3 regions of the Massilia sp. 05N420 genome follow, and region 2 is predicted to be linked to each of the others. Evidence: predicted binding sites of a transcription regulator. Region 2 holds the regulator's gene; each other region holds the start of a gene.
What was found. The regulator sigma-54, encoded in region 2, starts transcription at its own class of promoters, with help from an activator protein. The targets are predictions, from matches to a motif close to TGGCANGNAANCTGCTTT.
Positions count from the first base shown of each region.

Region 1: the regulator sigma-54 is predicted to act here: its motif matches at 3,094-3,111, upstream of AC1DIX_RS13410 (ANTAR domain-containing response regulator).
Region 3: the regulator sigma-54 is predicted to act here: its motif matches at 3,399-3,416, upstream of AC1DIX_RS02395 (PEP-CTERM sorting domain-containing protein).

Region 1 covers NZ_JBFTMX010000016.1:200,561-206,337, reverse strand. The annotation lists gene AC1DIX_RS13420 (MFS transporter) at 1-1,068, opposite strand, end outside; gene AC1DIX_RS13415 (CmpA/NrtA family ABC transporter substrate-binding protein) at 1,288-2,442, opposite strand; gene AC1DIX_RS13410 (ANTAR domain-containing response regulator) at 2,451-3,083, opposite strand; gene AC1DIX_RS13405 (hypothetical protein) at 3,275-3,514, shown strand; gene AC1DIX_RS13400 (hypothetical protein) at 3,541-3,708, shown strand; gene AC1DIX_RS13395 (S9 family peptidase) at 3,844-5,777, shown strand, end outside.
Region 2 covers NZ_JBFTMX010000015.1:213,354-225,934, forward strand. The annotation lists gene AC1DIX_RS12195 (YqaA family protein) at 1-255, opposite strand, end outside; gene ilvA (threonine ammonia-lyase, biosynthetic) at 394-1,959, shown strand; gene queF (NADPH-dependent 7-cyano-7-deazaguanine reductase QueF) at 2,081-2,911, shown strand; gene AC1DIX_RS12210 (PTS sugar transporter subunit IIA) at 3,261-3,743, shown strand; gene hprK (HPr(Ser) kinase/phosphatase) at 3,753-4,688, shown strand; gene rapZ (RNase adapter RapZ) at 4,762-5,625, shown strand; gene AC1DIX_RS12225 (GntP family permease) at 5,672-7,075, opposite strand; gene AC1DIX_RS12230 (enoyl-CoA hydratase/isomerase family protein) at 7,222-8,307, opposite strand; gene hpf (ribosome hibernation-promoting factor, HPF/YfiA family) at 8,412-8,771, opposite strand; gene AC1DIX_RS12240 (RNA polymerase factor sigma-54) at 8,874-10,370, opposite strand; gene lptB (LPS export ABC transporter ATP-binding protein) at 10,373-11,149, opposite strand; gene lptA (lipopolysaccharide transport periplasmic protein LptA) at 11,149-11,709, opposite strand; gene lptA (lipopolysaccharide transport periplasmic protein LptA) at 11,710-12,291, opposite strand; gene lptC (LPS export ABC transporter periplasmic protein LptC) at 12,288-12,581, opposite strand, start outside.
Region 3 covers NZ_JBFTMX010000003.1:87,134-92,910, reverse strand. The annotation lists gene lpdA (dihydrolipoyl dehydrogenase) at 1-172, shown strand, start outside; gene AC1DIX_RS02415 (hypothetical protein) at 233-508, opposite strand; gene AC1DIX_RS02410 (hypothetical protein) at 530-883, opposite strand; gene kefF (glutathione-regulated potassium-efflux system oxidoreductase KefF) at 985-1,506, shown strand; gene kefC (glutathione-regulated potassium-efflux system protein KefC) at 1,511-3,319, shown strand; gene AC1DIX_RS02395 (PEP-CTERM sorting domain-containing protein) at 3,454-4,110, shown strand; gene AC1DIX_RS02390 (alpha/beta fold hydrolase) at 4,270-5,181, shown strand; gene AC1DIX_RS02385 (glycoside hydrolase family 43 protein) at 5,234-5,777, opposite strand, start outside.

The DNA.
Region 1 (5,777 bases), on a different contig from region 2:
ATAGGTGGCGCCGCAGGCCATGTGGGTGCACAGGCCGAAGGCCAGCATGGCGGCGATCGCCGGCACCACGCTGCCGGTCTGCGAGAACCACAGCAGGCCCAGACCCTCACCCACCATCAGGATGAACAGCAGGTTGACGCGGCTGTTCAGGTCTCCCTTCGCGGCCGCCTTGTCGGACAGCCAGCCGCCCAGGGCGCGGGCGAACAGGGCCAGCAGGCCGAAGCTGCCGGCCGCCATGCCGGCTGCCTTCAGCGAGAGGCCGAAATGGTCGACGTAATACACGGCGGCGACGTTGTGGATGAAGAGCTCGATGCCGAAGCAGGCGCCATAGGTCACGAACAGCAGCCAGGCGCGGTAGTTGCCGCAGGCCTGGACGAAGCTCGCCCAGCCGCCCTTGCCGCTGGCTTCGAAAGGAATGCCGGCGGCGCGCAGCTCGGCGTAATTCCCTTCCGGGCAGTCCTGGGTGAACTTCCAGTAGACCACGGCCATCACCAGCATCAGCACGCCCGGCACCAGCAGGGCCACGCGCCAGCCCATGGTCTCGCTCACGCCCAGCATGACCATGGCACCCATCAGCAGGGGCATGGTGGCCTGGGCCACGCCGCCGCCGCTGTTGCCCCAGCCGGCCGCCGCCGCGTTGGCGGTGCCGACCACGCGCGGGCCGAACATCACCGAGGTGTGGTACTGCGTGATCACGAAGCTGGCGCCGACCGCGCCGATCCCGAGGCGGAACAGCAGGAAGCTCTCGTAGCTCTGGGCCATGGCCACGCCCAGCACGGGAATCGCACCGATTGCCAGCAGGCCGGTATAGGTCTTGCGCGGGCCGAAGCGGTCGCACAGCGGGCCGACCAGCAGGCGCACCAGGATCGTGATGGCGACCGCGGCGATGTTGATGTCGGCGATCTGGGACACCGACAGGTGGAATTCGCCCTTGATGACCGGCATCAGCGGCGCGCAGGCGAACCAGGCGAAGAAGCAGATGAAGAAGGCCACCCAGGTCAGGTGGAAGGCACGCATCTGTGGCGTGCCGATGGAGAACAACTGTAGGTGATTCGCTTTGCCGGCCATGATCGCTCCCGATAAAAAGAAAGGCGTCCGCTGCCTGGCCGAACACGTTTCATGTGTGCTCGGGTGCAGCGGACGCCGTTGTCCTGTGCGCCGGTTCCTCATTGAACCGGCTGAATTCATTTCAAGGGGATCGCCGTTGATCCTTGCAGGGAGTGTTTGCAAGAGCCGTGCCAGACGCCCTTCCCTCTGGCACGCCGGGATAGCGTCAGCTGGATCGCTTCATTGCGGTGCACCATGCCCGAAAACAGGGCGCGGCGCACCGTTCGCGAAGGACGAGATATAAGCGGCGGGGTCGCGGCCGTTCCAGATCCGGCCGTCGACCAGCACCGAGGAACGCAGCAACGCGGCAGGCGCCGCCACGCCCGCCAGCACGGCGGCCTCGCGGTACAGGCCGACCCGGTTCACGCGCGCGGCGGTGGCATAGTAGTCGGGATCCTCGCGCAGCAGGCCCCAGCGCCGGTGCTGGGTCATGAACCACATACCGTCGGAGAGCCAGGGGAAGTTGGCCTCGCCGCCGGCGTGGAAGCGCAGCGGATCCGGGTCCTGCCAGCGCCGCCCGAGGCCATCGTCGTAGAGTCCGTGCAGGCGCGCGGCGATGGTGGCGCGCCCGGCGTCCACATAGGCCGGGCTGGCCAGGACCTCGGCCGTGGCGTCGCGGTGCAGGGGCGAGGCGTCGATCCAGCGCGCCGCTTCCAGCAGCGCCGCCACCAGCGCGCGGCAAGCCTGCGGATGCGCGTCGGCGAAGGCGGCGGTGGCGCCCAGCGCCTTGCCGGGATGGTCCGGCCAGATGTCCTGGCTGGTGGCCGCCGTGAAGCCGCTGCCGTCCAGCACCGCCCGCGCGCCCCAGGGCTCGCCCGCGCAGAAGCCGTCGATATGCCCGGCCGCCAGGCTGGCCGCCATCTGGCCCGGCGGCACCGTCGCCATCTGCACGTCGCGCAGCGGATCGATGCCGCTCGCGGCCAGCCAGTAATACAGGAACATCGCGTGGTTCCCGGTCGGGAAGGTGTGGGCGAAGGTGAAGCGCCGGCGGCTCCTGCGGACCTGGACCGCCAGCGCGGCGCCGTCCGTCACCCCGGCCTCGCCCAGCGCGCGCGACAGGGTGATGGCCTGGCCGTTGCGCGACAAATTCATCAGCACCGCCATCGGCACCGCGCGCGTGCCGATGCCCATCTCGACGCCGTACACCAGGCCGTAGAGCGCGTGGGCGACGTCGAGGCTGCCGTTCAGCAGGCGGTCGCGCATGCCGGACCAGGAGTGTTCGCGGCTGAGGGCGAGTTTGATYCCGTGTTTCTCGTCGAGGCCGAGTACCGAGGCCATGATCAGGGGGGCGCAGTCGGTGAGCGGCATGAAGCCGGCTTGGAGGGTGGTTTTCATATCTGATTTCACAGTAGATCCTCGACATCCAATACCCGCTGCGCCACCTCCGCCAACCTCAGCTTCCGGTTCATCGCCATACTGCGCAGCTTCCTGTAAGCCTCTTCTTCATTGAGCCCGCTGCGCGCCATCAGCACGCCCTTGGCGCGCTCGACCAGCTTGCGGTCGGCCAGCTGGCGGCGGGTGTCGGAGAGTTCGTCGAGCAGCTTGCGCTCGCGCCGGAAGCGGGCCAGGGCCACGTCCAGCACCGGCTTCACGCGCTCGGCCTGCAGCCCGGCCACGATATAGGCCGTCACGCCGGCGCCGATCGCGGCGTCCATGCTGGACGGATCCTGGTCGTCGGTGAACAGCACGATCGGGCGCGGCTCGTCGCGGGTGGCGATCACGATGTGCTCAAGCACGTCGCGGGCGGCGGATTCGCTGTCGATGATGATCATGTCCGGCTGGATCTGGGCGATCCGTTCGGGCAGGAAGATATCGGCCGGCAGCGAGGCGACGATGTCGTAGCCCGATTCCAGCAACCCGATGCGCAACGCCGTGTTGCGCCGCGCCTGGGCCGCCGCGGCCTGTTCGCCGGTGCCTTGTGTGGTGTTGACCACGACGATGCGCAGGGTGCGCGGAACGGGAGGTGGCGATTTCATGCCTTGGGAATATGCAAGTTCCGGGCCAGAGAGATATTTCCGAGGCGCATAACCGAAGTAAGGACGAGCCACAGTTACCCAACAAGAAATATTCACCATGATGATGGAGAACATCACAAAGTAAAAGTTCACTTATGTCTCGATGTTCCCTATACTGCACCGCAACAACACAGTATTTATTGGAGAAAACAATGAGCACCGCAACGATCACCCAGGCGCAGAGCAAAGGTCTGCGCCACCAACTCGCAGAAACCGCTCGCAACATCCGCGCCTTCGCCATCGAACTCTATGTCGCCCACGGCGGCTGGTTCGCCCACGATGCCAAGCGCGACGAGCAGGCAAGCCGCCGCGAGATGCTGTCGCTGGCCGCCGCCGCCGAATCGCATAGCCCGAGCCTGTCGGCCGAGCTGCGCCACTTCGCCTCCAAGTAATTAAGTAATTCACACAGGACACCATCATGACCCCAGTCGAATACGTCACCGTTGCCATCTCGGCCCTGGCCATCGTCACCCGCATCGTGTTCTTCATCCGCAACCCGACCGTGACCGCGCCGTCGGAACTGTGGATCGCGGATCACCCGCAAATGTGGATCGGCGACCCGTCGCGCCTGGAGAAGCTGCGCTAAGCTTTCCTGGTTGTTGCTCGCGTCTCCACACGCCCGGCATTGGCCGGGCGTTGTTTTTTGCAAATCGAATCCACGCTGCATCACTGTCGGCTGAGCTAGAATGCTTTTTTGCAATTTCTACTCAGACAACCGACGATGCGCCTTCCTGTCTCCGCTTCCGCCCTCACCATCCTTGCCGCGCTGCTGGCCTCAGTTCCCCTCACCTCGGCCATTGCAGCCGACGCCGGCACACCCGTCACCCTCGACCAGGCCATGGCCCAGCCCGACTGGATCGGCAACCCCGTGGAAAACGCATGGTGGAGCTGGGACGGTAAGCAGGTCCTGTATAAACAGAAGCGCGCCGGATCGCCGCTGCGCGACGTCTACCAGACCGGCGCCACGTCCGGCCTGAACAAGGCGCGCAGGGTCGAGGATGCGGAGTTCGCCAAACTGGACGGCTGGCTGGTCGTCTACAACCGCGACCGCACCCGCTCCGCCTTCGTGCGCAACGGCGACCTCTTCGAGCGCGACCTGAAGAGCGGCGAACTGGTACAGATCTCGCGCGCCAGCGGCGTCGCCATCGCCGCCGTGCAGTATTCCGCCGACGGCCGCAGCGTGCAGTTCCGCGTCGGTGACGACTGGGCCAGCTGGGACCGCGCCAGCCGCCTGGTGTCGCCGCTGGCGCTGCCGCGCGCGGCCAAGGACCCGGCCGTCCAGGATCCGGATGCGCTGCGCGACATGCAGCTGCGCCTGATCGCCACCCTCAAGCGCCAGAAGACTGATCGCGACGCCACCCGCGCCCGTGAGGAGGAAGAGCGCCGCGTCGATCCGACCCGCGCCCCGGCCCCGATCTACCTGGGCGACAAGCTGGCCATCGTGAACACCCACCTGTCGCCGGACGGCCGCTGGCTGCTGGTCGTGACCGGCCCGAAGGATGCCGACAAGGGCCGCGTCGGCAAGATGCCGCGCTACGTGACGGAGAGCGGCTATGAAGAGACCTCGGACGAGCGCACCCGCGTCGGCCGCAAGGATCCGCGTCCGAACGGCCTCAAACTCATCGACCTGCAGACCCGCGAGGTGAAAGACCTGTCCTTCGACGTCCTGCCAGGCGTGAAGGACGATCCGCTGGCCTCCCTGCGTGCCGAGCGCAAGCTCGATCCGCTCAAGGGCAACCGTCCGGTGAAGATCGGCTTCGACGGCGAGACCGTGGTCTGGAGCACCAATGGCGCGAACGCCGCCGTGATGCTGCGCTCGGTCGACAACAAGGACCGCTGGATCGCCACCGTCGATCTGCCGCACGCCGCGCTCAAGCCGGTGCACCGCCTGACGGACCAGGCCTGGGTCAACTTCGACAACAGCGAATTCGGCTGGCTGCCGGATGACACCACGCTCTGGTACCTGTCCGAGGAAACCGGCTACTCCCACCTCTACACCCTGGACGGCGCCGGCCGTACCCGCGCGCTCACCCAGGGCAAGTGGGAAGCCCAGGACGTGGCCTGGTCGCGCGACGGCGACACCGCCTGGCTGCTCTGCAACCGCAAGGATCCGGGCACCTATGAAGTCTGCGTCGTCAACGCAAAGGACGGCGCCACCCGCGAGGTCAGCAAGCTGGATGGCGGCGTCGAGGACTTCCGCCTGTCGCCGGACCAGCGCAAGCTGCTGGTGCATTATTCCGGCCCCTACCTGCCGCCGCAGATCGCCACCCTGCCGTCGAACGGCGGCGAGGCGGTCAGGCTGACCGACACCCGCACCGCCGACTTCAAGGCCCGCGACTGGATCCAGCCGCAGTTCGTGACGGTGCCGTCCACCCACGGTGCGGAGCCGATCTGGGCCAAGCTCTACCGCCCGGCCCAGCTCGAGCCGGGCAAGCAGTATCCGGTGGTGATGTTCGTGCACGGCGCCGGCTACCTGCAGAACGTCTCGCACCGCTACACGCCCTACTTCCGCGAGCAGATGTTCCACAACCTGCTGGTGCAGAAGGGCTACGTGGTGCTGGACATGGACTACCGCGCCTCGAAAGGCTATGGCGCCAAATGGCGCAGCGCGATCTACCGCCAGATGGGCCACCCGGAACTGGAGGACTACCTGGA
Region 2 (12,581 bases):
CTCCTTGGCGAAAGCGACCTTGGCGCGGTAGCCGATCCAGTAGTCGACCATGCCGCCCAGCGTGTTGCCGAGGGTGGCGACCAGGATCACCGGCCAGAACATGGCGGGGTTGGCTTTCACCACCGCGAACACGGCCGGTTCCGAGCCCAGCGGCAACAGGGTGGCCGAGACGAAGGCGATCAGGAAGACGGAAGTCAGGCCGACGGTTGGCACAGCAAGGACTTTCAGCAGCCAGAGGACGGCGGACTCGATCATGGGTGGGGTTGAATGAAGAGCAGGATAGGTCCATTATAATGAGGAAAAACCCACCGCCACGACACGGTAGGCCCCGCTCCATCCCGCGCCGCCCGCCGTACTGCACGCCTCGGTTATCCGCCTTGCAAGACAGTCCTGATGTCGCCTCCGGAATCCACTATCACATCCGCCATGACTACCGACTACCTCAAGAAAATCCTGACCGCGCGCGTCTATGACGTGGCCCAAGAAACCCCGCTCGAACTCGCGCCGACGCTGTCCCAGCGCATCGGCAACCGCATCTATTTCAAGCGCGAAGACATGCAGAGCGTGTTCAGCTTCAAGCTGCGCGGGGCCTACAACAAGATGGCGCACCTGCCGCTCGAGCAGCTCAAGCGCGGCGTGATCTGCGCCTCGGCCGGCAACCATGCCCAGGGCGTGGCGCTGTCCGCGAGCCGCCTCGGCTGCCGCGCACTGGTCGTGATGCCGACCACCACGCCGCCGGTGAAGATCAACGCCGTCAAGGAACGCGGCGGCGCCAACGTCGAAATCGTGCTGCACGGCGACTCCTATACCGACGCCTACAACCACGCCCTGCTGCTCGAGCGCGAGCAGCAGCTGACCTTCGTGCACCCCTTCGACGATCCGGACGTGATCGCCGGCCAGGGCACGATCGGCATGGAGATCCTGCGCCAGCACTCCGGCCCGATCCATGCGATCTTCGTGGCGATCGGCGGCGGCGGCCTGATCTCCGGCGTCGGCGCCTATGTGAAAGCGGTGCGCCCGGACATCAAGGTGATCGGCGTGCAGACCGTCGATTCCGATGCGATGGCGAAGAGCCTGAAGGCCGGCGAACGCGTCACCCTGCCCGACGTCGGCCTGTTCTCGGACGGCACCGCGGTGCGCCTGGTGGGCGAGGAAACCTTCCGCATCGCCAAGGAAGTGGTCGACGAGATCGTGATCGTCGATACCGACGCGATCTGCGCCGCGATCCAGGACGTGTTCCAGGATACCCGCAGCATCCTCGAGCCGGCCGGCGCGCTGGCCGTGGCCGGCGCCAAGGCCTATGTCGAGCGCTCGCTGCTGACCCGCAATCCGGTCAAGAACGAGACCCTGGTGGCGGTGGCCTGCGGCGCCAACATGAATTTCGACCGCCTGCGCTTCGTGGCCGAGCGCGCCGAAATCGGCGAGGACCGCGAAGCCGTGTTCGCCGTCACCATTCCCGAGCAGCGCGGCAGCTTCAAGCGCTTCTGTGCCCTGGTCGGCCCGCGCAACGTCACCGAGTTCAATTACCGGATCAGCGACGAGCGCGAAGCCCACATCTTCGTGGGCGTGCAGATCGGCAGCCGTAGCGAATCCGGCATGCTGGCCCGCACCTTCGAGGAGCACGGTTTCCGCACCCTCGACCTCACCCACGACGAGCTGGCCAAGCTGCACATCCGCCACCTGGTCGGCGGCAAGAGCGCGCTGGCGCACGACGAACTGCTGTACCGCTTCGAGTTTCCGGAGCGTCCGGGCGCGCTGATGCGTTTCCTGGACAGCATGGCACCGAACTGGAATATCTCGCTGTTCCACTATCGCAACCAGGGTGGCGACGTCGGGCGCATCCTGGTCGGGCTGCAGGTGCCTTCGGGGGAGATGGATGAGTTCCGGCAATTCCTGGCTAGTCTGGGGTATCGCCACTGGGATGAAACCAACAATCCCGTCTACAAGCTGTTCTTGTGATTGCGGCGTGGGCACAGGGTGTCCACGCGTAATTCAGCGCAGTAATTGGCATAAAGGTGTACGATACGCGGCTTTGCCGACGCGGCGATCCCGCGTCAAGTCCCGCACCTCGAGACTGAATATGACCAATACCCCTGATCAATCGCCGCTCGGTAAGACCTCGGCCTACCAGACCCAGTACGCGCCCGAGCTGCTGTTTCCCATTCCGCGCCAGCAGAAGCGTGACGAGCTCGGCCTGAAAGGTACGCTGCCCTTCTTCGGCGTCGACATCTGGAACGCCTATGAGCTGTCGTGGCTGAACATGCGCGGCAAGCCGCAGGTGGCGATCGCGACCATCACGGCCCCCGCCGATTCGCCCAATATCGTCGAATCGAAGTCCTTCAAGTTATACCTCAACTCCTTCAACCAGACCCGCCTGGCGAATACGGACGCCCTGCTGGCCCTGCTGCGCGAAGACCTGTCGACTGCCTTCGGCGCGCAAGTAGCCGTGACGCTCACCCAGCCGGAAGACTTCGGCAAGCTCAAGATGGGCGAGCTGGAAGGCGTGCTGCTGGACCGCCTCGACATCGAGGTCGACAATTACAGCCCGGCACCGGAACTGCTCAAGGCCAGGCACGACGAAGCCGCGGTCGAAGAGACGCTGGTATCCCACCTGCTGAAGTCGAACTGCCTGGTCACGGGCCAGCCGGACTGGGGCACCGTGCAGATCCATTACGCCGGTCCGCAGATCGACCAGGAAAGCCTGCTGCGCTACCTGATCGGCTTCCGCGAGCACAACGAATTTCACGAGCAATGTGTCGAGCGCATCTTCACCGACATCCTGCGCCAGTGTAAGCCGCACAAGCTGGCGGTCTACGCCCGCTACACGCGGCGCGGCGGGCTCGACATCAATCCTTGGCGCGCGAATTTCAGCGCCGGCAAGGCGCCCAATCTGCGCACCGCCCGGCAGTAGAAAAATCCAGGCATTGTCCCCATCTAGTGTTCGTTTCCAGCGACAGAACCGTGGCATCAAAGCGACGTCAATCGTTTCGCAGTGACGAAGCGCAGACTGGGCATGCTGGCAAGTTTCGGCTAGAAAATACGGAAGATGGGTCTGAAATTCGCCTTTCCATTCGAGAAATTTGAAATTTCGTAGCGGATATTGCGTGTAGATACAAAACGATTGCGCGCGATCAAACCGATGTTTGGCCACAGGGATAAAACAGCCAGTCGTACAGACGCGAAATCGAATGTCATGGCCATGAAACAGGCCTATAATTCCCGCTCGCAAGAACCTGGGTGTACCGCAACAGAAGCGTGTTATGACTAATCTAAGCAAAATCCTCTCGCTCGAAAACGTTCAGCTCGATCTGGAAGTGTCGAGCAAGAAGCGCGCCTTTGAACAGGCCGGCCTGATCTTCGAGAACAACTGCGGCATCGCCCGCTCGACGGTCTCGGACAACCTGTTCGCGCGCGAACGCCTCGGTTCGACCGGTCTCGGTCATGGCGTGGCCGTGCCGCATGGCCGCATCAAGGGCAGCAAGAGCCTGAAGTCGCCGCTGGCCGCCTTCGTCCGCCTGGCCGAGCCGATTCCCTTCGAATCGCCGGACGGCCAGCCGGTCAGCCTGCTGTTCTTCCTCCTGATCCCGGACCACGTGACCCAGCAGCACCTGGAAATCCTGTCCGAAATCGCCGAACTGTTCTCCGACGAAGCCGTGCGTACCGCGCTGGCCACCGATCCGGACCCGCGCTCGGTGCATGAACGCATTATCAACTGGCAACCGAGCCTGCAGGCACTGGGTTAGAATAAGGCCATGCTCCAGACTCCGCTGACCATCCAGAGGCTGTACGACGACAATCGCGATAGCCTGCAACTTGGCTGGTTCGCGGGCTTCCCCGGCGGCGAGCGCCTGATCTCGGGCGACGCCGTCTCGGCCGCCGACCAGGTTGGCCACCTGAACCTGATCCACCCGGGCCGCATCCAGGTGTTCGGGCACCAGGAACTGAATTACTACCAGCGTCTCAAGTCGGGCTCGCGTAGCCACATGATCGGCGAAATGATCGCGGGCGGCCCGCCGGCCCTGATCATCGCCCAGGGCCTGGACACCCCGCCGGACATCCTCGCCATCTGCGACGAGCAGAACATTCCGCTGTTCTCGACCCCGCTGCCGGCCGCCCAGGTCATCGACTTCCTGCGGGTCTATTTATCGAAGAAACTGGCGCAGCGCGTCATCATGCACGGCGTGTTCATGGACGTGCTGGGCGTGGGCGTGCTGATCACCGGCGATTCCGGCCTCGGCAAGAGCGAGCTGGGCCTGGAACTGATCTCGCGTTCGCACGGCCTGGTGGCCGACGACGCGGTCGAATTCTCGCGCATCGCCCCGAACATGATCGAGGGCCGCTGCCCGCCGCTGCTGCAGAACCTGCTCGAAGTGCGCGGCCTGGGCCTGCTGGACATCAAGGCGATCTTCGGCGAGACCGCCGTGCGCCGCAAGATGCGGCTGAAGTTGATCGTGCATCTGGTCAAGCGCGGCGCGCTGGACGAGGAAGTCGAGCGACTGCCCTTCCACTTCCCGACCGAGGACGTGCTCGGCCTGCCGATCCGCAAGGTCGTGATTCCCGTCGCGGCCGGCCGCAACATCGCGGTGCTGCTGGAAGCCGCGGTGCGCAATACCATCCTGCAGCTGCGCGGTATCGATACGCTGCAGGAGTTCATGGAACGTCAACGCCAGGCGATGAGTGGCGATTAGGTTCTGAGTTACCACCATCGCAACTGGCCTGGCCACTGGCGACAAGGTCTTACCGTTGCGGTATGATGGACACATGCGAATCGTTCTCATCACCGGTATCTCGGGTTCCGGCAAGTCGGTAGCCCTCAATGTTCTCGAAGACGCAGGCTACTACTGCGTCGACAACCTGCCGCCCGCCCTGCTGCCTTTGCTGGTCGAGACAGTCAATGGCGCCGACAGCAAGTGCGTCGCCGTCGCCGTCGACGCCCGCAGCGCCGAGTCGCTGGCGGAACTGCCGGCCACGGTCCGCACGCTGCGCGAACAAGGGCATGACGTCAAGGTGATGTACCTGACTGCCAGCACCCATTCGCTGGTGGCCCGCTTTTCCGAGACCCGCCGCAGCCATCCGCTGTCGCACGAGCTGCGCCCGGGCGAGAACCCGGCTTCGCGCCGCACGCTGATCGAATGCATCTCGGAAGAGCGCGACCGCCTGGGAGCGATCGAGAAGCTGGGCCATGTGATCGACACCTCGGAAATGTCGGCGAACAAGCTGCGCGCCTGGGTCAAGGAACTGGCCGAGATCGAATTCGCGAAGCTGACCCTGTATTTCGAATCCTTCGCCTTCAAGCGCGGCGTGCCGCTGGACGCCGACTTCGTGTTCGACGTGCGCGCCGTGCCGAATCCCTACTACGATGTGACCTTGCGCCCGCTCACCGGCAAGGACGCGCCCGTCATCGCCTTCCTCGACGCCCAGCCCCAGGCCGTCGAAATGCTGGCCGACATCCGCGCCTTCGTGGCCAAATGGCTGCCCTCGTTCAAGACCGACAACCGCAGCTACCTGACGGTGGCGGTCGGCTGCACGGGTGGACAGCACCGCTCCGTGTACATGGCGGAACGGCTGGCGGCTTACTTCGGCGAATCCGAACGGGTGGTTGTGCGGCATCGCGAGCAGCACTGATAGCCGAACCGGGATCCCCGCCTCCGCGGGGACGACGAGCTAACACTCACACCAGCCCGGTCGCGTAAAACACCCCAATCACAAAGAACACCGCCAGCGTCTTGATGACGGTAATCGCGAAGATCTCGCGATACGACTCGCGGTGCGTCAGCCCGGTCACCGCCAGCAGGGTGATCACGGCGCCGTTGTGCGGCAGCGTGTCCATGCCGCCGCTGGCCATCGCCACCACGCGGTGCAGGACTTCCATCGGAATGTGGGCCGCTTCGGCGCCCTTGATGAACAGGTCGGACATCGCGGCCAGCGCGATGCTCATGCCGCCCGAGGCCGAGCCGGTGATGCCGGCCAGCGAACTGACCGACACCGCCGCATTCACCAGCGGGTTCGGAATCCCCTTCAGGGCATCGCTGACGACGATGAAGCCCGGCAGTGCGGCGATCACGCCGCCGAAACCGTATTCGGACGCGGTATTCATCGCCGCCAGCAGGGCGCCGCCGACGGCTTCCTTCGAACCGCTGGCAAAGCGCTGGCTGACGCGGCGGAAGGCGGTCGCGAGCACCAGCAGGATGCCGAGCAGCAGCGCGGCTTCGACCGACCAGATCGCCAGCACGCTCTTGACCGTGGCCGTCAGCGGCGTGTGCACGCCCGGCAGCACTTCGGGCGGCACCGTATAGGCGCCGGCGCCGTACCAGACCGGGATCATCTTGGTGAACGCGAAGTTGGCCACGCCCACCAGCACCAGCGGCAGCACCGCGATCAGCGGATGCGGCAGCGCTTCCCGGTTCGCCTCCGCCTCGGGCACATCGGCGTGCGCGCCATAGCCCTCGCCTTTCGCCATCGCGGCGCGGCGGCGCCATTCCAGGTAGGCCAGGCCGACCACGATGATGAACACCGAACCGATGGTGCCGAGCACGGGCGCGGCCCAGCCGGTGGTCTTGAAGAAGGTGGTCGGGATGATGTTCTGGATCTGCGGCGTGCCCGGCAGCGAATCCATGGTGAACGAGAAGGCGCCCAGTGCGATCGCGCCCGGCATCAGGCGCTTCGGAATATTGCTCTGACGGTAGAGCTCAGCCGCAAACGGATACACGGCGAACACCACCACGAACAGCGACACGCCGCCATAGGTCAGCAGCGCGCACACGGCGACGATCACGGCGTTCGCGCGCGAGCGGCCGATGTAGCGGATCGCCGCCTGCACGATGGATTTCGAGAAACCGGACATCTCGATGACCTTGCCGAACACGGCGCCCAGCATGAAGACCGGGAAGTAGAGCTTGACGAAGCCGACCATCTTTTCCATGAAGATGCCGGAAAAGACCGGCGCCACGGCGGACGGGTCGGTGAACAGGACCGCGCCGAGGGCGGCGATCGGTGCGAACAGGATGACGCTATAACCGCGGTAGGCGGCCACCATCAGGAAGGCCAGCGCGGCCAGGACGATCAGAAACGACAAATTGGACTCCTCTATTGTTGTGCTTGGCTATGCCATTATTTCATTGCCTGATGAAATCATCGCATAAATTCGTGCTTATGCTGCAACGCATTATCGGTAGGCGAAAAAAAACCCGGCGGATGCCGGGGCGGCGGAGCGGGCGCCGCTTATGCCAGGTGGCGCAACGGATGCGCATGCGCCGGCCACACCGGCTCGAAGAAGCGCGCCACCATCTCCGGCGTGACGGCATCCAGCGCGGGCGGGTTCCACTTCGGCGCATTGTCCTTGTCGATCACCAGCGCGCGCACGCCTTCCAGCACTTCGCCGTGTTCGAAGTTGCGGCGCACCAGCGAGCGCTCCATGCGCAGGCAGGCAGCCACGTCCATCGTGGCGCCGCGCACCAGCATCTCGCGCGTCACGCACATCATCAGCGGCGAGCGCTGGCGCATCGCGGCCAGGGCCTTCTGCGCGAATGGGGTGTCATCGCCCTCCAGCGAGACCATCACGGCCTGTACCGAGTCGGCGCCAAAGTGCCTGTCGACCAGCGCGCGTTGCGCTTCGAGTTCGCTGGCGCCGGCCTGCTGCGCGAACGGCGCGGCGAAGGCGCGGATCGCATCGGCCAGCTGCTTGCCCGGCGTCGCAGCGATCAGCGCATGCAGTGCCGGCAGTTCGGCGCCCGGCACGAACACGTCGGCCAGGCCGACGTAGAGCGCATCGGCGGCGCCGATGGTCAGCCCCGTCAGTCCCAGATGCATGCCGAGCGCGCCCGGCGCATGCGACAGGAAGTGGCTGCCGCCGACGTCCGGGAACAGGCCGATGTTCACCTCGGGCATGGCCATCTTCGTGCGTTCGGTCACGATGCGCAGGCCGGTCTCGGGCCCGCCCTGGGCGATACCCATGCCGCCGCCCATGACCACGCCGTCCATCAACGAGATATAGGGTTTCGGATAGAAGTGGATCAGGTGGTTCAGCGCGTATTCTTCGGTAAAGAAGTCTTCCAGCAGCGCACTGCCTCCAGTGGGCGTGGCGCGCCCGGCCTGGTGGAAGAAGCGGATGTCGCCGCCTGCGCACAGGGCTTTCTCGCTGCTGCTCTTGATAACGACGGCGTCGACGTTCGAATCGTCGCGCCAGGCCAGCAGGGTCTCCGTCAGTGCGCGCACCATCTCCAGCGACAGCGAGTTCAGGGCCTTGGGACGGTCGAGGGTAATGATGCCGGTGCCGCTGGCAACGCGGGTCTGCACGTATTCGCTCATGTTCTTTTATTTATTGAAATGGAAAACGGCATTGTAGCGCGGCCCGGAAAACGAAAAGGGCGCCAGATGCGCCCTTCCTTGCTTGTGCTGCGCCAGCGGAAGGATCACGCTGTAGCGGCAGCTTCTCCTCCATCGTTGGGTATGCGCTTGAGCGGTGTACTACTGTGATCCTGCAGCATCTGCTTGTACTTCTGCACCTGCCGGTCGAGCCGGTCCATCAGCATGTCGATCGCGGCGTACAAGTCGTGCGCGGCGCTGGCGACGTGAACGATCTTGCCGGCGAGGCGCAAGTTGATCTCGGCCTTCTGGCGTTTTTCTTTCTCGGTGAGATTGTCAATGCAGAGGATGACGTGGGAGTCGATCACTTGATCGAAATGGCGGGTGATGCGTTCGAGCTTGTTCTGTACGTATTCACGGATTGCCGGGGTTACATCGAGATGATGTCCGCTGATAGTGAGATTCATACACACTCCTTTGATGATGCGCTGCCTGTCGTACGCGCATACCACGCACCAGGGCAGCGTTGTTGCAAGAAGCTTGCTGCAAGAGCTTGCTGAAAGAGCTTGCTACAGAGATTTACGGAGGCTGACGGGAGGGATCTTCAGCGCCTCGCGGTATTTCGCTACCGTGCGGCGTGCGATAACCATTCCCTGTTCCCCTAGCATCTCCGCGATCTTGCTGTCGGATAAAGGGTTTTTGGGGTCTTCTGCTCCTGTGAGTTGTACGATGAGAGCCCGGATCGCGGTCGAGGAGGCTTCTCCTCCTGCCTCGGTCGCGACGTGACTCCCGAAAAAGTACTTCAACTCGAACATGCCGTGCGGCGTCAGCATGTATTTCTGAGTTGTGACACGAGAAATTGTGCTCTCGTGTAGACCTAGTGTATCAGCTATCTCACGTAAAACAAGGGGCCGCATGGCAACGGCGCCATGGGAGAAAAAGTTCCGCTGGCGCTCCACGATTGCTTGAGCTACCCGAAGGATAGTATCGAAGCGCTGGCGCATGTTTTTGATGAGCCATTTTGCTTCCTGCAACTGCGCCGCCAGCTGGGATTCCGATTTTCCCTGCTTCATCAAGGTGGCATACAGGCTGTTCACGCGCAGGCGCGGCATCACCTCGGGATTCAGCTGCACGCTCCAGCCGTCCTTCGCGCGGCGCACGATCACGTCCGGCACCACGAAGTCGGAAACGTCGGAAGCGAAGGCCGCGCCCGGATGCGGATTGCAATGGCGGATCACGGCCTGGGCTTCGCGCAGGTCTTCGTCGTCGCAGTCGAGGGCTTTCTTGAGCTTGTTGAATTCGCGCTGCGCGAACCAGGTCAGGTAGCGTTCGACGATGGTCAGCGCCATGCGCCGCGTGACCAGCGGCACGCCCGGCATGCGGCGGATCTGCAGCGCCAGGCATTCGGCGGCGCTGCGCGCGCCCACGCCGGGCGGGTCCATGCTTTGCACCAGCGCCAGTGCGGTGCGCAGCTCCTCGAATTCCACTTCGAGTTCGGCCGGCAGGCGCGCATGCAGCTCGTCCAGGGTTTCTTCGAGGTAGCCGTTGTCGTCGAGGGTGTCGACGACGATCTCGACCAGCGCGCAATCGCGCGGCGACATGCAGGTCAGGCGTACCTGCTCCATCAAGTGTTCGCGCAGCGAGACCGGGCTGGCTTCCAGCTGCGGGCGGCCATCCTCTTCCTCGCCGCCGCTGCCGCTGCCGGAACGGCCAGACTCGCCCCAGTCCATGTCGTGCTCGGCGCCGCCGGCATCGCCGTTGTCGCTGTCGCCGCCTTCGGCTTCGGCGCCACCGCCGCCATTGCCCTCCTCGCCCTGGCTGGACGAGGGCGGCGAGTCGGGCGTGGTCGAGGTCGACGCGCCGTTGTTGATCGCGCCGTCGGCCAGCAGGCGCACCGAGTGGTCGAGCGGATCGTCGAGGCGTTCGAGCAGCGGGTTGTCGCTGAGGACCTGTTCAATCTCCTGGTGCAGCTCGAGAGTGGACAGCTGCAGCAGCCGGATCGACTGCTGGAGTTGCGGTGTCAGCGCAAGGTGCTGTGAGGTCTTGAGTTGCAGCGTCTGTTTCATGACTACATCCGGAAATGTTCACCCAGGTAGACGCGGCGGACGGATTCATTCGCGATGATGTCGTCCGGGCGTCCCGACGCCAGCACCGCGCCCTGGTTGATGATGTAGGCACGGTCGCAGATGCCGAGCGTCTCGCGCACGTTGTGGTCGGTGATCAGGACGCCGATGCCGCGCTCCTTCAGGAAGCGCACGATGCGCTGGATCTCGATCACCGCGATCGGATCGACGCCGGCAAACGGCTCGTCCAGCAGCACGAAGCGCGGGTTGGTGGCGAGGGCGCGCGCAATCTCCACGCGGCGCCGTTCGCCGCCCGACAGCGACAGCGCCGGGTTCTCGCGCAGCTTCTCGATCTGCAGCTCGGCCAGCAGCTCGTTGAGGCGCTCCTCGATGCGGTTCTTGCCCAGCGGCTTGCCGTCCTCGCGCTGCAGTTCCAGCACGGCGCGGATGTTCTCCTCCACCGTCAGCTTGCGGAACACCGAGGCTTCCTGCGGCAGGTAGGACAGGCCCAGCATGGCGCGCCGGTGGATCGGCAGGCTGGTGATGTCGGTGCCGTTGATGACGATGGCGCCGGCGTCGGCCGGCACCAGGCCCACGATCATGTAGAACGAGGTCGTCTTGCCGGCGCCGTTCGGGCCGAGCAGGCCGACCACCTCGCCGCAGGCGACCTGCAGCGAAACGTCGCGCACCACCAGGCGCTTGCCGTAGCTTTTCTGCAGCCCCTTGGCCACCAGGGTGCTGCCGCCGCTCGCGATGGCGGCGGCGTCTGCGTGTACATCCATCATTGCTTTCCTGCTTCCGGTTGCCCGGCCGACGCAGTGCGGCGCGGATAAAAAGTAAAACTGGCGCGGGCCTTGCCGGGCCTGTCGACGCCGCTCGGGTCGTTCAGGTTCAGCAGGACTTCCTTGCGCGCATCGTAGGCGATGAATTCGCCGCCCATTTCACGCATCACGTTGCGGCCTTCCAGCTGCCTGATGGCGGCGTTCGAACTGAACTTGACGACCTCGGTGCGCTCGTCGTACTCGATGCGCTCGGCCTGGCCTTCGTCCCACTGCTCGGGGCCGCTGTCGCGCTTCTGGCGGAACGACGCCGGCTTGCCGGGCGCCGCGACCAGGACGATGGTCTTGTAACCGTCCGGCGCTTCCTTGATCTCGGCACGCTCGGCCTTCAGCAGCATGGTGCCGCGGGTGGCGGTCACGCCGCCGGTCAGGACCACGGTTTGCGTGACCTGGTCCAGGGTCCCGTTGCCGCCGACCACCTTCAGCGGCTTGAGCGCATCCGCCCGCTCCGCCTGCGCCAGCGGCGCCAGCAACAGCGCGGCAGCGGCAAGGACGGCCTTCATTTACTGCTTCCCTGCCGGCGCCGCCGGCGTGGTCGCGGGAGCCGCCGCCGGCGCGGTACGGCGCGGCGCGATGATGATCGTGCCGCGTCCGCCGCCCGGCTTGCTTTCGCCGCTGGTGTCGTTGAACACGTTGGCCTGCTCGGTGCGGTTGTCGTAGGAGATGAACGGGCCGTTCACCTCGCTGGTCATGCGCTTGCCTTCGAGCTGCTTGACGACCGCGTTCGAGAACAGCTTGACCAGCTCGGTGCGCTCGTCGTATTCGATGCGCTGGGCCTGGCCTTCGACCCACAGGTCGGGGCCGCCGTCACGCTTCTGGCGGAAGGTCGCGGGCTGGCCCGGCGCGGCGGTCAGGGTCACCGCCATATAGCCTTCCGGCGATTCCGTGAGCACGGCCTTGTCGGCCTTGATCGTCAGGGTGCCGCGGGTCAGCACGACGTTGCCGGTGAAGGTGCGGGTCTGGGTGACCTCGTCGATGTGCGCGTTGTTGAAATCGATCTTGGCCTGCTTGAGAGAATCCGCACGCTCCGCCGAGGCGGTCAGGCTTGCCAGCGACAGCGCGGCGACAGCGAGTATTTTTTTCATTGTTTTCCTTTCGGCGGGAAGATGAGTTCTCCGCGGCCGCCCAGCGTCACCTGCTGTGTGGCGTTGTTGGCGACCATGCCGACGCCGGTGACCGAGGCGGCGCCGAGCGTCATCTGGATCGGCTTGTCGGTCTTCGAGATTTCCTCGTCCGGCAGCACGGTCAGCGCCTCGGTGCGGATGCGCATCGGCTTCGAGGTGGCGCTGCCGGGACGCGAGATGTCGACATTGCCGATCAGGTCGATCTGGTTCTGGTCCTGGTTGACGTTGGCGGTGTTCGCCGTCATCGTCAT
Region 3 (5,777 bases), on a different contig from region 2:
CTGGCAGGCCGTCGGCAGCGCGGTATCCGAGCTCAGCACGGCCTTCGTGCAGTCGATCGAGCTGGGGGCGCAGCTGGAAGACATCGGCGGCACCATCCATGCGCATCCGACTTTGGGTGAGGCGGTGCAGGAAGCGGCGCTGCGGGCTTTGGGGCACGCGCTGCATATTTGAGCTGCCGTCGTTCCCGTGACAGCGGGAACGACGGTTTTTGTTTCGCGAGTACGACCTTGGCTATTTGCGGCTACCTTGCCCACCCGGCCGCATCTCCTCCTCCGACTGCCGGCTACCGGCATTCCCCGTACTCAGACTACCGATCCCACCCAGGCCGGTCTGCAACTCGCCAGCCTCCTCGGACGGAACCCCGGTATCCGATCCGACCACATCGTCCAGCCGCGAATCCGACTGCTTGTTGCCGACGTCGCTGTGACCCCAATCGTTGTGCTGGTTGCCGGCGCCGCCGATGTCGGCGCCGCCCTTCGGTTTCTGCGGTTCGTTCTGCACGCTCATGAAAGCCTCCTGTGCCCAGCTTTACCGCTGGCCGTCCTTGTTCGACTGCCGGTTCCCCGGGTTGCCGCCGATCTTGTTGCCCACGCCTTCCAGGCCGGTTTCGACGGCGCCCGGTTCGCTCGGGCGGTAACCCTGGCGGCGTTCCTCGTCGGTGCCGGTGGCGAGGAGATCGTCCGTGCGCGCATCCGACTGCGCGCTGCCGGTGTCGACGGCGCCCGACATGCGGCCGATGTCGCCGGTCCCGCCGGTGCCCATGGTGCCCGCCGAGCTGGTGCCGTCCTTCGTGACCTGATCGTAGTTGCGGCCTTTCGTATCCTTGCCTTCGCTTTGCATCGACATACCGATCTCCTTGACGGTGAGGTTTCCGGTCATCATAGTCGCACGCCTCGGCACGGCGAATAGGCCCGCGCCCGGCCGAATTGTAGGACATGTCGGGCGGGCCATTGTGGAATAATCAAGTTATGAACGAACAACACATGCTTGTCCTGTATGCCCACCCTGCCCCACACCGTTCGCCGGTCAACCGGCGCCTGGCGGATGCCGCCCGGGCCACACAAGGGGTCATCGTGGAAGACCTCTACAATACCTACCCCGATTTCGACATCGACGCCGAGCGCGAGCGCGCCCTGGTCCGCGACGCCAGCGTTCTGGTCTTCCTGCACCCGATCCGCTGGTACGGCATGCCTTCGCTGCTCAAGGAATGGATGGACGTGGTGATGGTACCGGGCTGGGCCTACGGCAAGCCGGACTCCGTCCTGCGCGGCAAAGGCTACTGGCTGGTCGCGACCACCGGCAGCGGCCTTGACGCCTACCGGCCCGGCGGGCTGCACGGACGCCCTTTCGCCGATTTCCTCGCGCCCTTCGAGCAGACCGCCGCCCTGTGCGGGATGAACTGGATCGAACCGCTGCTGATGCACGGCGCGGCCCAGGCCGGCGAAGCGGCGGTCGAAGCCCACGTGGCCGAATTCACACGCCGCCTGCGCGGCTACGCGGGGTGAGCGGATGGAACACAGCCTGCTGACGAATGCCCTGGTCTATCTCGCCGCCGCCGTGGTCGCGGTGCCGCTGTCGAAACGCCTGGGGATGGGCACCGTGCTCGGCTACCTGGCCGCCGGCATCCTGATCGGCCCCTACGGCCTGAAACTGATTGCCAACGTCGAGGACGCCCTGCACTTCGCCGAGTTCGGCGTGGTGCTGCTGCTGTTCCTGATCGGCCTGGAACTCGAACCGGACCGCCTGTGGGCGCTGCGCCGGCCCATCTTCGGCTGGGGCGGCGCGCAGGTGGTCGTGGTTGCCGCTGCCCTGTTCGGCGCCGCGCTGCTGGCCGGCGTCAACTGGAAGCTGGCCCTGATCGGCGGGCTCGGCCTGTCGCTGTCGTCGACCGCCATCGCCCTCGCCTCGCTGGAGGAACGCAACCTGATGCCGACCCCGGCGGGCCAGGCCGGCTTCGCGATCCTGCTGTTCCAGGACATCGCCGCGATCCCGATGATCGCCATCGTGCCGCTGCTCGGCATACCCGACGAAGCCGGTTCGAGCGGCAACTTCTGGCTGGCCACCTTCAAGGTCGTCGGCGTGCTGGCCGGGATCATCGTCGGCGGCCGCTACCTGGTGCGTCCGCTGCTGCAGGTCATCGCACGCACCGATACCCGCGAGATCTTCACCGCCTTCGCCCTGCTGCTGGTGATCGCGATCGCCCTGCTGATGCAGTGGATCGACATGTCGATGGCGCTCGGCTCCTTCATGGCCGGCGTGCTGCTGGCCGATTCCGAGTACCGCCACGCGCTGGAGACCGACCTCGAACCCTTCAAGGGCCTGCTGCTCGGCCTGTTCTTCATCGCGGTCGGCATGTCGGTCGATTTCGCCGTCTTCCTCGCCCATCCCTGGCTGATCCTGGGGCTGGTGGCCGGCTTCCTGCTGATCAAGACCGCCGTGCTCTACATTCTGTCGCGGGTATTCGGCATGGCCCGCGGCCAGCACCTGCAGTTCGCCCTGCTGCTGTCCCAGGGCGGCGAATTCGCCTTCGTCGTGTTCGGCGCGGCCGCCACCGCACGCGTGTTCAGCGAAGATACCGCCTCGATGCTGGTGGTCGTGGTCGCACTGTCGATGGTGGTCACGCCGCTGGTGCTGATGGCCTACGACAAGCTGTCGGCCCGCCGCGAAGCCGCCGGCGCCAAGCCCGAAGCCGACGCCATCGAACCGAACGAGGACCATGTGATCGTTGCCGGCTTCGGCCGCTTCGGCCAGATCGTCGGCCGCTTCCTGAACGCGAACGGGGTCAAGCTGACGGTGCTGGACCACGACCCCGACCAGATCGAGGTGCTGCGCCGCTTCGGCTTCAAGGTCTTCTACGGCGACGCCACCCGCGCCGACCTGCTGCGCGCCGCCGGCGCCGCGCGCGCCCGTGCGCTGGTGGTGGCGATCGACGACATCGAAGACAGCCTCGACCTGGTCGAGACCGTGCGCCGCGAGTGGCCGGAACTGCAGATCTTCGCCCGCGCCCGCAACGTCACCCACTGGTACCAGCTGATGGACCGCGGCGTCACCATGATCGAAAGGGAGACCTTCGAATCGGCCCTGCAGCTGGGCCGCACCGTGCTCACGGCCGGTCTCGGCCATAACGCCTATCGCATCCGCCAGGCCGCGCTGAAGTTCCGGAAGCTCAATATCGCCAACGTGCAGGCGGTCTATCCCTACTATAAGGACCGCGAACAGTATGTGTCGATGGCCAAACGGGCGCGCGAAGAGCTGGAAGAGATGATTGCGCGCGATCGCCAGGCGCAGGAAGGCGAAACCCGGCATGACTGGGACTAGCCCGATGAGTGTCGGATTTATTTACACAAATACATTCCATTTTCCGCTAAACAATTGATTTTTATCAGCAATTGTTTTATGGCATAGTTTTTGCTGTGAATTAAAGGCAAGTCCACCATAAAAAAGGGAATGTAATGAAACCAAGCTACCTGAAAGCCTCCATGCTTCTTTGTGCCGTCCTCGGCGCTTTTGCTGCAGACGCGACTGCCTCGGTCATRGACAACACGTCGATCGTCTCCAGCATTTCTCCGTTTGGCTATTCCGACACAGCCACATACGGCCAGACCTTTACAGTCGGTAGCGATAATGTGTTGAACAGCTTCTCGATGTACCTGTACGGCAATAACCAGTCGCTCGATTTCCGCGGTTATGTGGCCGGCTGGGACGGCAGCAAGGCCACCAGCATTCTCTACACGAGCCCAACGCGCTCGGTGACCCCTGGCCAGGGGCTGATGGAATTCTCCTTCGACACCGGCTCCCTGAGCCTGACGGCGGGCCAGAAATATGTGATGTTCCTTTCGGTCTCCGACCTCGGCACCCAGGGATACAGTACCTACAACATGCCTGCGACGAACAACAGCTATGCCGGTGGCGATTTCGTCTATTTCAATAACGGCTTGGACTTCGGCGCGCTGACGACCCAGGCCTGGGAGTGCCGCGAGTGCGGCTTCGGCGACGTCGCATTCAAGGCAGCGTTTTCGCCCTCGACCGGCGATGTACCGGAGCCGGCGTCGCTGGCCTTGCTGGGATTGGGCTTCGCCGGCATGGCTGCCCTGCGCCGCAAAACGTAATCATTGCGATCGCCGACCGGAAGCCCGCCACGTGCGGGCTTCCTTGTTCAGGACACTATCATATCTTTCAGGCAGCTTTTTCCGGCGCCCCAAGTTAGCATCCTGTCCACCTGCCCCGCAGCGCATGCGGCGGCTTCCGATCACGAACCAGGAGACAAGATGCAGCTCACTATGCTTTCCCGCCGTTTCACCCTCAAGGCCGCCACAGCGGTGGCAGCCCTCGCCCTCCTCGGCGCATCCGCCGGCGCCTGGGCCGCGCCCTTCGAATCGACCCGCATCACGGTCCGCACCGAAGGCGCCGGACCGGACGTGATCCTGATTCCCGGCCTGAACTCCTCGCCGCGCGTCTGGGCCGAAATGATCAAGGCCGTGCCCGGCTACCGCTACCACCTGGTGCAAGTCTCGGGCTTCGCCGGCCAGCCGAAAGCCGGCAACGCCGACGGTCCGGTCGCCGCGCCGGTGGCCGAAGACATCGACCGCTACATCAGGGAAGCCGGCCTGAAGCAGCCGGCCGTGATCGGCCACTCGATGGGCGGCACGATCGGCATGATGCTGGCCGCGCGCCATCCGGCCGACCTGTCGCGCCTGATGGTGGTCGACATGGTGCCCTTCCTGGGCATGTTCTTCGGCGGCCCCGGCGCCACAGTCGCCAGCGTCGAGCCGATTGCTGACCGCATCGCCACCGGTATCCGGACGGCCGCGCCCGAGGAACGCAGCAAGCGCGCCGTCGAGACCATCAACGGCATGGTCGCCACCGAGTCCATGCGTGCCGGCGCGATCGACGACTCGATGCGCAGCGACGTCGACGTCGGCGCCCGCGCCTACCGCGAACTGCTGGTGACCAACCTGGGGCCGGAACTGCCGAAGATTTCAGTGCCGGTGACCGTGCTGTACGTCCAGCCGAAGAGCGTACCGATTCCGGCCGAGCAGTTCGATGCGGTCTACAAGGGCGTGTTTGCGCCGGTGCCGGCCTTGAGCCTGAAGCGCATTCCGGACAGTGCCCATTTCATCATGTGGGATCAGCCGGTGCGGTTCCAGGCTGAGGTAAAGGAATTCCTTGACGGACGCTGAAGGCAGCGCGAACTCCGGCCTCCGATCTACACCTTCGCGGCAAGTGGCAGGGTCAGCGCGGTGCCGCCTGCTCCGTCCAGCTCGGCCCGCCGCTCACCGGCTTCCCATCGACCCAGTCGATGCGGTCGATGCACATCCGGCGCGCCGTCCGCGCCGGATCCCAGGCGTGGTAGACGATCCAGGTCTCGCTGCCGTCCGGCGACGTCGTAAAGGAATTGTGTCCCGGCCCCAGCAGCTCGCCGGAGGCCGGGGTGCGCATCAGCAGTGCCTCGTGGCCGCCTTCGGGCCGGCGGTACGGCCCTTCTGGGTGCTTGGCGATCACGTAGCTGACGCCGTAGTTCTCCTTCTCCCAGGCGCCGCCGCTGTAGAAGCAGTAATAGTGGCCGTCGTGGTACAGCACCGCCGCACCCTCGACCGTGTGCCAGTCGACAACCTTGCCGTACATGGAGCGGTCCTTGCGGAACACGTGCCAGTCGTGGTGCGGGCGCACCACCGTGCGCGGCTCGCCGGCCAGGGTGCACATGTCGAGCAGGCGGTCGACCACGATGCCGGTGCCGATCCGCTCGTCGTGCGCCATCTCCAGGAAATCGACGCAA